DNA from 2 places in the Kitasatospora sp. NPDC091257 genome. Region 2 is predicted to be linked to the other one. Evidence: riboswitches for the same ligand, from Rfam matches in the RefSeq annotation. Region 2 holds a riboswitch; the other holds the start of a gene.
What was found. A riboswitch is a leader RNA that binds a small molecule or an ion and turns the genes downstream of it on or off. The one in region 2 is predicted to bind thiamine pyrophosphate.
Positions count from the first base shown of each region.

Region 1: it holds a riboswitch for thiamine pyrophosphate, as region 2 does, so the genes downstream of both, thiO (glycine oxidase ThiO) here and thiC (phosphomethylpyrimidine synthase ThiC) in region 2, are expected to answer to the same signal.

Region 1 is NZ_JBIVVI010000310.1:775-7,841, forward strand. It holds gene ACIQOV_RS16680 (Rv2175c family DNA-binding protein) at 1-284, opposite strand, end outside; gene ACIQOV_RS16685 (NAD(P)/FAD-dependent oxidoreductase) at 327-1,535, opposite strand; TPP riboswitch at 1,619-1,731, shown strand; gene thiO (glycine oxidase ThiO) at 1,735-2,910, shown strand; gene thiS (sulfur carrier protein ThiS) at 2,907-3,146, shown strand; gene ACIQOV_RS16700 (thiazole synthase) at 3,150-3,947, shown strand; gene pknB (Stk1 family PASTA domain-containing Ser/Thr kinase) at 4,034-5,815, shown strand; gene ACIQOV_RS16710 (sulfite oxidase-like oxidoreductase) at 5,850-6,479, opposite strand; gene bfr (bacterioferritin) at 6,721-7,067, shown strand, end outside.
Region 2 is NZ_JBIVVI010000207.1:419-6,634, forward strand. It holds partial or broken gene ACIQOV_RS12660 (ice-binding family protein) at 1-418, opposite strand, end outside; gene ACIQOV_RS12665 (hypothetical protein) at 960-1,391, shown strand; gene thiC (phosphomethylpyrimidine synthase ThiC) at 1,501-3,315, opposite strand; TPP riboswitch at 3,310-3,444, opposite strand; gene ACIQOV_RS12675 (DUF5326 family protein) at 3,682-3,882, opposite strand; gene ACIQOV_RS12680 (hypothetical protein) at 4,142-5,431, shown strand; gene tenA (thiaminase II) at 5,507-6,178, opposite strand; gene ACIQOV_RS12690 (cupin domain-containing protein) at 6,205-6,216, opposite strand, start outside.

The sequences.
Region 1 (7,067 bases), on a different contig from region 2:
GACGGGTCCTCGGTGAAGAGCCACTCCAGGATCTCCACGTCGTTGTACCCGCAGTCCCGCAGGACGGTCAGGGTGCCGGACAGGTGCTTGACCAGGCCCGGGCCGTCGATGAACGCCGCCGGGACCTGCAGCGACTTGTTCGGCCCGCGCCGGACGGCGATCAGGCCGCCGTTCTTGACCAGGTCACGTACCTCGGTGACCCGGACCCCCCACTGCTCCGAGATGTCGGGCAGGTACATCCAGTCGGTGACCAGGGCTTCAATCTTGCTTTCGATCTCACTCACGCCACCAGACTGCCACCTCCGCGGCCCACCGCGCACCAGGCACTACCCCGCGACGGCCGACTTCAGCGGCACCGCCGGGTCGCCCGCCCGGGCCGGATCCAGGGCCGTACCGCGCTCGATCAGCCTCCGCCCCTGGGTGAGGTCGCGCGGCCGGTCCACGGCCAGCAACGCGCTCGGCACGCCGTCGCGCAGCCAGAGCACCGACCAGTCGCCGTCCCTCGGGGAGCCGCGCCACAGCAGCTCGTCGCCCTCGGCGTGCCGGCCGGCGTACTGGACCATCCGGCCGAACTGCTCGGACCAGAAGTACGGCACCGGGTCGTAGGCCGGCGCGTCCGCGCCCAGGACGGCTGCGGCCACCGCCTCGCCGGACTGCAGGGCGTGGTCCCAGTGCTGGACGGCCAGCCGGGCCCCGGCCCGGGCCGAGGGGTAGCTGACGCAGTCGCCGGCCGCGAACACCCCGGGCACCGAGGTGCGCAGCCGCCCGTCCACCACGACGGCGCCGGCCGCGTCCAGCTCGACCCCGGATCCGGCCAGCCAGCCGGTCGCGGGGCGGGCCCCGATGCCGACCACCACCTCGTCGGCGGGCAGGTGCGAGCCGTCCACCAGCAGCACCGCGCCGGGCTGGACGGCGGCCACGCCGACCCCGCAGCGCAGGTCGACCCCGGCCCCGGCGTACCAGGCGGCCATCGCCGAGCCGACCTCGGTCGGCAGCGCGCCGGGCAGCGGCGCCGGGCCGGCCTCGACCACGGTCACCTCGCAGCCCGCCGCGCGGGCCGCGGTGGACACCTCGGCGCCGATCCAACCCGCGCCGACCAGCACCAGCCGCAGCCCGGGGCGCAGCAGCGCGCGCAGCGCCAGGGCGTCGTCCAGGGTGTGCAGCAGGTGCGCGCGCTCGGCGCCGGGCAGGGCTCGCGGGACGGCGCCGGTGGCGATCACCAGCGAGCCGTACGGGAGGTCGCCGCCGTCGGTGTGCAGCACGCCGGGGGTCAGGCCGGTGGCCCGGCGGCCGGTGAGCAGCTCGATGCCGAGCGGCCCGTAGTCGATGTCCAGGGCGGTGGAGTCGGCCTTGCCGAGCAGCACGTCCTTGGAGAGCGGCGGCCGGTCGTACGGCGCGTGCGGCTCCTCGCCGACCAGCACGATCGGCCCCTGCCGGCCGCCCTGCCGCAGCTTGAGGGCGCACTGCGCCCCGGCCAGCCCGGCTCCGACGACGACCACCTGATCCGTTCCGCTCAGCTCTGCCACGCCCGTCACTGTACTCAGCGCGACGCGGCGGCCTGCGGGCCGTCCGCCCGCTGTACGGGCCTTCGGCCGGGCCGACCCCCGGCGTTAAGGTGGGGGCACCACACGGGAGCCCGGCGCACCGGGCTGAGAGGCGGGCTGGCACGGCCTGCGACCGTCCGAACCTGATCCGGGTCATACCGGCGAAGGGAGAAGAGCAGCTTTGTCACGCTTGCCATCAGGCGCCCACGCCGACGTGCTGGTGATCGGCGGGGGCGTCATCGGCCTCGCCGTCGCCTGGCGCGCCGCGCAGCGCGGGCTGCGGAACGTGATCGTGGTCGACCCCTCCCCCGGCGGCGGGGCCGCCGGGGTCGCGGCCGGGATGCTCGCCCCGGTCACCGAGCTGCAGTACGGCGAGGAGCCGCTGCTCCGCCTCGGGATGGCCTCGAACGAGCGGTACGCGGCCTTCGCCGCCGAGCTCTCCGAGGCGAGCGGCGGCCGGGACACCGGCTACCGCCGCTGCGGCACCGTCGCCGTGGCGCTGGACTCCGACGACCGCGAGGAACTGCGCGAGCTGCACGCCTTCCACCAGCGGCTCGGTCTGGACTCGACCTGGCTGACCGGCCGGGAGGCCCGCAGGCTGGAGCCGATGCTCGCCCCCGGCGTGCGCGGCGGCCTGCACGTCGCGGACGACCACCAGGTGGACCCCCGGCGCCTGCTCACCGCCCTGGCCGCCGCCTGCGGGAACGCGAACGTCCTGCTGCACCGCGCCGAGGCCGTCGAGCTGCTGGTCGAGGGCGGCCGCGCGACCGGCGCCCGGCTCTCGACCGGGGAACGGGTGGGCGCCGGGCAGGTCGTCCTCGCCGCCGGCCCGCACAGCCACCGGCTGCCCGGCCTGCCCGACGGTGTGCTGCCCGCGATCCGCCCCGTGAAGGGGCAGGTGCTGCGGCTGCACGTCCCGGACGCCTACCGCCCGTTCCTGTCCCGCAACGTCCGCGCCGTCGTCCGCGGCCGGCACCTGTACCTGGTGCCCCGGGAGAACGGCGAGCTGGTGGTCGGCGCGACCACCGAGGAGCAGGGCTACGACACCACCGTCACCGCCGGCGGGGTGTACGAACTCCTGCGCGACGCCCACGAGTTGGTCCCGGGAATCACCGAACTCCCGCTGCTGGAGACCTCCGCCGGGCTGCGCCCCGGATCGCCGGACAACGCCCCGCTGCTCGGCCCGACGTCACTGCCCGGGCTGGTCGCCGCCACCGGCCACTACCGCAACGGCGTGCTGCTCACCCCGGTGACCGCCGACCTGGTCTCCGAGTACCTGGCCACCGGTGAAGTCCCCGAAACGGCAAGGCCGTTCACGCCCCTGCGCTTCTCCCCCGAACCCCCCGCTACGAAGGCCTCCGCATGACCGAGATCGCCCCGAACGAGATCACCCCGAACGAGATCGCCCTGACCGTCAACGGCGAGCCCCGCCGGGTGTCCGCCACGACCACCCTCGCCGAGGTGGTGGCCGCCGTCAGCGCCGCCAACACCGGTGTCGCCGCCGCGCTCAACGAGGCCGTGGTGCCCCGCGGTTCGTGGCCCGGGACGGCGCTGGCCGGCGGCGACCGGATCGAGATCCTCACCGCCGTGCAGGGAGGCTGAACCATGGCCGACGACCTTCTGACCATCGCCGGGACGGCCTTCTCCTCCCGGCTGATCATGGGTACCGGGGGCGCCCCCAGCCTGGAGGTCCTGGAGCGCGCGCTGCTCGCCTCCGGCACCGAGCTGACCACCGTCGCCATGCGCCGGGTCGACGCCACCACCCAGGGCTCCGTGCTCGACGTGCTGACCCGCAACGGCATCCGGGTGCTGCCCAACACGGCCGGCTGCTTCACCGCCGGCGAGGCCGTGCTGACCGCCCGACTGGCCCGCGAGGCGCTCGGCACCGACTGGGTCAAGCTGGAGGTGATCGCCGACGAGCGCACCCTGCTGCCCGACCCGATCGAGCTGCTGGACGCCGCCGAGACGCTGGTCGACGACGGCTTCACCGTCCTGCCGTACACCAACGACGACCCGGTGCTGGCCCGCAAGCTGGAGGACGTCGGCTGCGCGGCCATCATGCCGCTGGGCTCGCCGATCGGTTCGGGCCTGGGCATCCGCAACCCGCACAACTTCCAGCTGATCGTGGAGGGTGCGGGCGTCCCGGTGATCCTGGACGCGGGCGCCGGCACCGCCTCCGACGTGGCGCTGGCGATGGAGCTGGGCTGCGCCGCGGTGATGCTCGCCTCCGCGGTGACCAGGGCTCAGGACCCGGTGCTGATGGCCGAGGCGATGCGGCACGCCGCCGAGGCGGGCCGGCTCGCCCACCGGGCCGGCCGGATCCCGCGCCGCTTCCACGCCGAGGCCTCCTCCGCGATGGCCGGCCGGGCCGACCTGGACAGCCGCGAGCGCCCCGCGTTCTGAACCGTCGCGCATGTCACAAGCCGGTCCCGGAGGCGGTGTCCTCCGGGACCGGCCGTCCCGGGCGGCTCTAGACTCTCCGAGTGGACATGGCACTGCACGACCCCTTGATCGGCGCCCTGCTCGACAACCGGTACCGGGTCGAGCAGCGCGTCGCGACCGGCGGGATGTCCACCGTCTACAAGGGCACCGACACCCGTCTGGACCGCGTGGTCGCACTCAAGGTGATGCACCCTTCGCTGGCCGGCGACGCGGGTTTCACCGCCCGCTTCATCCGCGAGGCCAAGGCCGTCGCCAAGCTCACCCACCCCAACGTGGTCACCGTCTTCGACCAGGGCGCGGACGGCGGTCACGTCTTCCTCGCCATGGAGTACGTGCCCGGCCGCACCCTGCGCGACCTGCTGCGCGACCGCGGCGCGCTGTCCGTCCGGGCCGCTCTGGACGTGCTGGAGCCGGTACTGGCCGCGCTCGGCGCCGCCCACCGGGCCGGGCTGGTCCACCGCGACGTCAAGCCCGAGAACGTGCTGATCACCGACGGCGGCCTGGTCAAGGTCGCCGACTTCGGCCTGGTCCGGGTGCTCGGCACCGCCGACGGCGCGCCCACCTCGACCACCACCGCCACCGGCGGCACGGTCATGGGCACCGTCTCCTACCTGGCCCCCGAGCAGATCCTCCCGGACGCCCCGACCGACCAGCGGGTGGACGTCTACGCGGCCGGCATCCTGCTGTACGAGATGCTCACCGGCCGCCGCCCGCACACCGGCGACAATCCCGTCCAGGTCATGTACAAGCACCTGCACGAGGACGTCCCGGCCCCCTCCCTGGTCGCCCCCGCCGTCGGCCCCGAACTGGACGCGATAGTGGCCGGCGCCTGCGCCCGGTCCGCCGACGCGCGCCCGTACGACGCGGTCGAGCTGCTCGCCGCCCTCCAGCGGGTGCGCCGCACCCTCACCCCGGCCGAGCTGGACGCCGAGCCGCCGGCCTCCACCCGGCCCGGCCCTCGCTACCCGACCACCGAGCCGACCTCGGTGGTCCAGCCGCTGCCGCGGCCCGCCGACGCCCCGCCGACCGAGCGCACCAGCGTGCTGGACATGCCGCCGGAGCTGATGGACGAGCTGCTCGCCGAGCCCCGCCCGTACGACGAGCCGACCCCGGTGCAGCGGCGCCGGCCGGCCACGCCGCGCCGCCGTCTCCCCCGCGGGCCGCTGATCTGGACGGCCGCGGTGGCCGCCCTGGTCCTGGCGATCGGCGGCGCCACCTACGGGATCTCCGAGGGGCTGTACGGCGCGGTGCCGGGCGTGCTCGGCAAGGACCGGGCCGAGGCGCAGCGGGTCCTGGACAAGGAGGGCCTGCACGGCAGGTTCGTCGAGGTGTTCAGCGAGTCCGTGCCGTCCGGGCAGGTGATCTCCGTGGATCCCGGGGTGGGTGCGCGCACCCGCAAGAGCGACAGCGTCACCGTCACCGTCTCCCGGGGCCCCAAGCGGATCGCGGTGCCGGACCTCGCCGGCAAGAGCTCCGCCGACGCCGCCTCGGCCCTGGCCGGCGCCCAGCTGACCAGGGGCGGTGTGGCCGAGACCTACGACGACACCGTGCCCGAGGGCTCGGTGATCAGCAGCTCGCCGGCGGCCGGGCAGCTGCTGCAGGAGAACTCCGCGGTCTCGCTGGTGGTCAGCAAGGGCATGGTGCCGGTCCCGAACGTCACGGGGATGGGCAAGGACGAGGCGCAGAAGGCGCTCCAGGCGGCGGGCTTCACCATGCAGACCAGCGGCTGGGACGTGTTCGGCGCGGTCACCTCCTCCGGCCAGAGCCCGGCGGCGGGCGAGCGGCGCCCGCAGCGCAGCGTGGTGACGGTCAAGTTCTCGCTGTTCTAGGGCGCGTCCGACCCGCTCGGCCGCCGCGAGGGGTTCAGCGCAGCGGCCCGTCGCCGGGCTCCTCCTGGTAGGAGTAGCGCTGCTCGCGCCAGGGGTCGGCGAGGTTGTGGTAGCCGCGCTCCTCCCAGAAGCCGCGCCGGTCGGCCCGCATGTACTCCACCGCGCGCACCCACTTGGGGCCCTTCCAGGCGTACAGCCGCGGCACCACCAGCCGCACCGGGAAGCCGTGCTCGGCGGTGAGCGCCTCGCCGTTGCGGTGGGTGGCGAGCAGGGTGCGGGGGTCGGCGAAGTCGGCCAGCCGCAGGTTGGCGCTGTAGCCGTACTCGGCCCAGACCATGACGTGGGTGACGCCCGGTGCCGGGGGCACCAGGTCGAGCACGGCGGCGGCCGACACGCCCGTCCATTCGTTGCCGAGCACCGAGAACTTGGTCACGCAGTGCATGTCCCCGACGACGGTGGTGCGCGGGAGGGCGCAGAAGGCCTCGAAGTCCCAGCTGTGCTTCTCCGCCGAGGCGGTGGCGCCGAACACCTGGAGGTCCCAGGTCAGGGGCTTGAAGCGGGGCACCGGCCCGTAGTGCAGGGCGGGCCAGCCGCGCTGCGCGCGCTGGCCCGGGGGGAGCCTCGGGTCAGACGGCGGAAGCGGTTCGTGTTTCGACTGACCCATGGATCCATGGTGACAGACGGCGGACGAGCCTCGGCGCGCGCCCCTTTGCGCGGATTCGCGCCCCGGCCCGTACGGAGCAACGGTCGAGCCCTCACCAGCACGTTCCGTGATGAATCGGATATTCCGCCACATCTCCTAGTGAGTGTGAACTTACTGGAATTTCCTCCCGAAGCGGTGCCAGGATGCGCAGCGCAGGACCCAGCACAGGACGCAGGACAGGACTCACGCAGGAGGCATCACCATGCAGGGCGATCCCGAGGTCATCGAGTTCCTCAACGAGCAGCTCACCGCCGAGCTGACCGCGATCAACCAGTACTTCCTGCATGCCAAGATGCAGGAGAACTTCGGCTGGACGAAGCTCGCCAAGTACACCCGGCACGAGTCCTTCGACGAGATGAAGCACGCCGAGACGCTCACCGACCGGATCCTGTTCCTGGATGGGCTGCCCAACTACCAGCGGCTGTTCCACGTCCGGATCGGCCAGACGGTCAAGGAGATGTTCGAGGCGGACCGCCAGGTCGAGGTCGAGGCGATCGACCGGCTCAAGCGCGGGATCGTGGTGATGCGGGCCAAGAACGACGTCACCTC
Region 2 (6,216 bases):
GGAAGATGAAGACGGCGTTCGGGTCGCCCATCGCGTCGAGGGTGACGGTCCCGGTGAGGTTCAGCGACGAACTCGCCTTGTAGACGCCGGGCGTCAGCGTCAGCCCTCCGATGTCACCGGGCGAGGTCAGGATGGCCGTGGGGGCCCGGCCGGCGGCATCGTTGTAGGCGATGACGAGGTCGGACTGGGCCTGCGCCGCCTGCGCGTCGTTGACGTGCTGAACCCCGTTCACGGCTCCGGGGGGAAAGCCCGTCACGCTGGTGCCCGGGAAGAGCCCCAGGTCACCGTTGATGACGCTGGGGCCGGTGTTGGTGACGGTTGAGCCCGCCAGGATCGCATAGCTGGTATCAGTCCCCAGCCCCACCGGTGCGGTTGCGGCGTGCGCGGGGCTGGGGACCAGGCCGGCCGTCGCGAGCAACGTCAGTCCGGACAGCAGGACGGACGCCCCCGCGAGTCGAGTGCGTCTACGCCCTCGTCCCGGTGGAGCGGACAACATGGCATCGACTGCCATAGGACAGGACCCTTTCTTGTCGCCGTTGAACTCCGTCACCCGAAGAGGGCATTCGGAGCGCCGCTGGTGGTTTCCGGTCAGGCCTCACGCCCTCGCACTCGCGCCGGAGGGCTTTCGACGATCGGAGCCAACCAGGGCAGGTGATGGAGAGTCACCAACTCACTACACCGTGCAACAACAACATGAAAAGAAGAGAGTGATAAAGATGCAACGGAGTGACGCACCAGCGCCGATCGGGGAATGGCCCCCATCCCGCAGCGTCATTCGTCTACGTACCAAATGGCGGGTTTGTCCCTCCACTGGCAGCCGACGGCCGGCAGCTGTCGGCCGGGGGGATGGGGGCTACCCGGGTCGCCGCCAACGCCATAGCAGTACCGTTTTTTCCTCTTGGCCGCGCCCGGGCCGGTGAATCACGTATCGCCCCGTGATCCCAATCGTTGGCCCGATCATGAACGACCTAACGAATCCGCAGGAAGAGGCGCTCACTGCGGCCGCCGGTGACGCCGGCACGGTGGCCGAGCGCTGCCGTGCCGCAGGTGGCCTCCTCAGGGTCACCCTCGGTGAACTGCGCGCGGAAGTCGGCTACCGAAGACTCGGCAAGTACGTCCTGGAAGAACTGGCCGAACGCCTTACCGAGGAGGGGCTCGGTTGGTTCCCGGCGTGGCGGCTCTCCCCGAGGGAGAACGGCGAGCCGCGGAAGGAACACGACCTGTGGGTGTTCCTCCGGGACGGCGGCCTGCGCTGCCAGGTCATCGACGCGGTCCAGGCTCCCGACGGCTCCGACGTCCCCGCGGTCCTGAACGGCCTGCTCACCGGCCGTCCCCAGAATCTCTCCCCGGAGCGCAAGCTCGGCCTCATTCGCGAAATCCTCGGGCTCTGACCTACACCCGAGAATCCGCCCACCGGATTCCACCCGCGCACCCGAACGTGCGCGGCGCTGTGCCGGACACCGCCGTCGGGGTCCCAGCACAGCGCCTCGGCACCTGCCGTCAGTCGGCCAGCGGGAGGTAGACCCGGTTGCCCTGGGCCGCGAACTCGGCCGACTTCTCGGCCATGCCCGCCAGGGCCTCGGCGTCGAACCCGCTGGAGACGGCCGTCGATCCGTCACCGTGCTCGTCGCGGATCTTCTGGGAGATCTTCATCGAACAGAACTTCGGGCCGCACATCGAGCAGAAGTGCGCGGTCTTGGCGGGCTCGGCGGGGAGGGTCTCGTCGTGGAAGGCGCGGGCGGTCTCCGGGTCGAGGGCCAGGTTGAACTGGTCCTCCCAGCGGAACTCGAAGCGGGCGTCGGAGAGGGCGTCGTCCCAGGCCTGGGCGCCGGGGTGGCCCTTGGCCAGGTCGGCGGCGTGGGCGGCGATCTTGTAGGTGATCACGCCGGTCTTGACGTCGTCCCGGTTGGGCAGGCCCAGGTGCTCCTTGGGGGTCACGTAGCAGAGCATCGCGGTGCCCCACCAGGCGATCATCGCGGCGCCGATGCCCGAGGTGATGTGGTCGTAGCCGGGGGCGACGTCCGTGGTCAGCGGGCCGAGGGTGTAGAACGGCGCCTCGTCGCAGATCTCCTTCTGGAGATCCATGTTCTCCTTGATCTTGTTCATCGGGACGTGGCCCGGGCCCTCGATCATCACCTGGACGTCGTGCTCACGGGCGATCCGGCCGAGCTCGCCGAGGGTCTTCAGCTCGGCGAACTGCGCCTCGTCGTTGGCGTCCGCGATCGAGCCCGGGCGCAGGCCGTCGCCGAGCGAGAAGGTGACGTCGTAGGACGCCAGGATGGAGCAGAGTTCCTCGAAGTTGGTGTAGAGGAAGTTCTCCTGGTGGTGGGCCAGACACCAGGCCGCCATGATCGAGCCGCCGCGCGAGACGATGCCGGTCTTGCGGCGCGCGGTGAGCGGGACGTAGCGCAGCAGCACACCGGCGTGGACGGTCATGTAGTCGACGCCCTGCTCGCACTGCTCGACGATCGTGTCCCGGTAGACCTCCCAGCTCAGCTCCTCGGCCCTGCCGTCCACCTTCTCCAGGGCCTGGTAGAGCGGCACGGTGCCGATCGGCACCGGGGAGTTGCGCAGGATCCACTCGCGGGTGGTGTGGATGTTGCGGCCGGTGGAGAGGTCCATGACGGTGTCCGCGCCCCAGCGGGTGGCCCAGGTCATCTTCTCCACCTCCTCCTCGATCGAGGAGGTCACGGCGGAGTTGCCGATGTTGGCGTTGATCTTCACCAGGAAGTTGGTGCCGATGACGGCCGGCTCCACCTCCGGGTGGTTCACGTTGACCGGGATGACGGCCCGGCCGCGGGCCACCTCGGCGCGCACGTACTCCGGCGCCAGGCCCTCGCGCAGCGCCACGAACTCCATCTCCGGCGTCACCACACCCCGCTTTGCGTAGGCGAGTTGGGTGACGGCGGCGCCACCGCGACCGCGCAGCGGGCGACGCGGCCGGCCGGGGAAGACGGCGTCCAGGTTGCGCAGGTTCCCGCCGCGCGGCGAGGTGTGCTTGATCCCGTCGTCCTCGGGGCGCGGCTCGCGGCCGTCGTACTCCTCGACGTCGCCGCGCTGGCGGATCCAGGCGTCCCGCAAGGCGGGCAGGCCGCGCCGCACATCGGGCTCGAAGGACGGGTCGGTGTACGGTCCGGAGGTGTCGTACAGCGGGACGGACCCGCCGTTGGTGAGCCGCACCTCGCGGTACGGAACGCGCAGGTCGGGGCGCGACCCCTCGCGGTAGGACTTGCGCCAGGCCGGGGTCGGGTAGCCGGTGCGCTCGCTGCTGGGGGCGCCCTGGGCAGACTGCGGCTGTGCTTCGAACGTGGTCATCTGACCTCTACTCCCTACGCCGGCATTACCCGGTCAGGTTCCTGCGGTCGACGCAGCCGTCGGTCCGTCCGTCGACGTCCCGGTCAGCGTCCTCTCAGCCCGGTGCTCCGAGCTCCCGCGTCGCAGGCGGTGTTGCCTGCACACGACGCCCAACACGGTAGCGAGCCGATCGCCGCAGGTCCAGAGCGCCCCACCCCGCCCGGTCGGCCCGCCCGGTCACCCGGCCCGGTCGAGCGACCGACGTCGTCGTCGACCTCTTCGGCTACTACCCGCAACCAGTAGCCGATCGGATACCGGAGAACGGCCGAGGCCCGGTCCCCCTCTCGTGGGGGGCCGGGCCTCAGGGCGGCGTTACGGGGTGGTGGGTCAGCTCTTGGCGGCCTTCTTCACCAGGACCACCACGGCGGCGGCGATGCCGACCACCACCAGCAGCTTGATCACGATCGAGAGCAGGGCGCCGACGACGCCGAACACGAAGGCGACGATGTTCCAGGCCAGCACCAGGACCAGCACCGGGATGACGATGTTGCGCACCCAGGAGGGCAGCGACTTCCAGAGCTCAGCCATGTCGGTTCCTCTTCTCCCCTCGGGTCGGCCGCCGTCCGGTGCCGCATCCCGCTTGCTTTCGGTCCTTCGATCGTACGGTGGCGCGAGTGCCGGAACGAGGCCCAACGGCCCGGAGAGAACCCCGAGATCACCCCGAGCCCGACCCCCCGGGTGACCCCCGAGAATTCGTCCGGCGGCGTACAACCCCCGGCGTTCCCAAGCGTCCAACCAGTGCCGGAAGAACGCCTGTCCGGTGCCATCGACCAGGGGGGAACCTGTCATGCGGGCCAGAACAGCCGTGTCCACCGCCGCTCTCGCGGCGCTCAACCTGACCGTGGCGGCGCTCGCCGCGGTCCCGGCGACCGCGGCACCGGCGGCCGTGACCGCCGCCGCCGACGTGACCGCACCGGCCGGGTTCGTCGGGATGTCCCCGACCCGGATCCTGGACACCCGCTCCTTCGACCAGACCCCGTCGCACGACCACTTCGGACCGCTCAAGGAAGGCGAGTACTACAGCACCCCGGTCTCGCAGCGCTGCGGCAACCACCCGCCGATGTACTGCGGTTCCGCCGTGCCGACCGACGCCACGGCCGTGGTGGTCAACCTCACCGTGACCGACCCGACCGCCGACGGCTACGTCACGCTCGCCGCCAAGGCCGGCCCGGCCGGCACCAAGCCCGCCACCTCCAGCATCAACTTCAAGGCCGGCCAGACCATCTCCAACCTGGTCACGATCGCGGTCGGTCCGGTCGGCCGGGGCGCCCCCTGGATCAACGTCTACAACAACGCGGGCACCGCCCATGTCGTGCTCGACGTGGTCGGGTACTACCGGACCGCGGCGACCGACAAGTACGGCCCGCTGACCCCGACCCGGATCGCCGACAGCCGCAGCGACGGCACCGGGCGGCTCGGCGGCGACGCGGTACGCACCTACCAGGTCGCCCGCCCCGAGCTGGGGACCGCGGACGCCACCTCGGTGGTCCTCAACGTCACCACCACGGACGGCTCCTGGGACAGCTTCCTGACCGCGTACCCGAGCGGGACGCAGCGGCCCGCCTACGGCTCGAACGTCAACTTCCCGGTGGGATCGACGGTCGCGAACCAGGTCGTGGTGCCGGTCGGCGCGGACGGGCGGATCGACGTCTACAACCGCGCCGGCTGGGTGCACGTGATCGTCGACGTCGTCGGCTACTACGGCCCGTCCGGAACGGGCCTGTTCAGCGCGCTCACGACGCCGGTCCGCAACCTCGACACCCGGATCACCGGTGGCAAGCTCCAGCAGGGGGCGACCACGGCCGTCCAGGCGGTGCCCACGGACGGCTCCGTCCCGAACGTGCTGGGTGTCGAGGCCAACGTCACGATCACCGACGTGACCGACTCCGGCCACCTCACGGTGTTCCCGGGCGGGGGCCTGCCGCCGAACACCTCCACCGTCAACGTCGAACCCGGGCAGACCGTCGCCAACTCGGTGACCACCGGGGTCACCGGCGGGGGCACCTACTCGGTCTTCAACCACGGCGGCCCGGTGAACGTCGTCGCCGACCTGACCGGCTACTTCGTCACCGGCTGACCCGGCACCGCCCGCCCGTCGTCCGCCCGTCGTCCAGGTACCGTGCGGACGGCGGACGGCCGCACCCGCGCGGCTTCAGACCGGCCAGCGCTCTCCGCGCCAGGCGGCGTCCCAGAACATCCACTCGTAGCGCGAGGTGGTCACGAAGTGCTCGACCACCTTGCGGCGCTCGGCCGCGGACAGCTCCTCACCGAGCCGGTCGGTGAGCGCCAGCACCCGGCGGACCACCGACTGGAAGGCCTCGTCGCCGTAGGTGGCGATCCACTTGGCGTACAGCGGGTCGGGCGAGCCCTGGGCGAGCAGCGCCTCGCCGACCCGGGCGTAGATCCAGTAGCAGGGCAGCACCGCGCCGACCGCCTCGGCGAAGGAGCCGCCGTAGACGGTGGCCAGCAGGTAGCTGGTGTAGGCCCGGGTGGTGGGCAGCACGGGCTCGGCGGCGGCCTCCTCGGCGCTGCCGCCGAAGGCGGTCAGGAACTCGGCGTGCATGCCCTGTTCGGCGGCGAGCGCGCCGACCGCGTCGTCGGCGAAGGCCCGGACGTCCTGCTCGCCGGGCGCCTTGGCGGCGCAGACGGCGAGCGCGCGGGCGTAGTCGCGCAGGTAGTGCGAGTCCTGGACGACGAAGTGGCGGAAGGCCGCGCGCGGCAGGGTGCCGTCGGTGAGCCCGGCCAGGAAGGGGTGGGCGAGGATCTCGGCGTACACCGGCTCGATGGCCGCCCAGAGTTCTTCGGTCAGCGTCTTGGTGCTCATGACGCCGACCCTAACCGGCGGGGCGCTCAGTCCTCCGG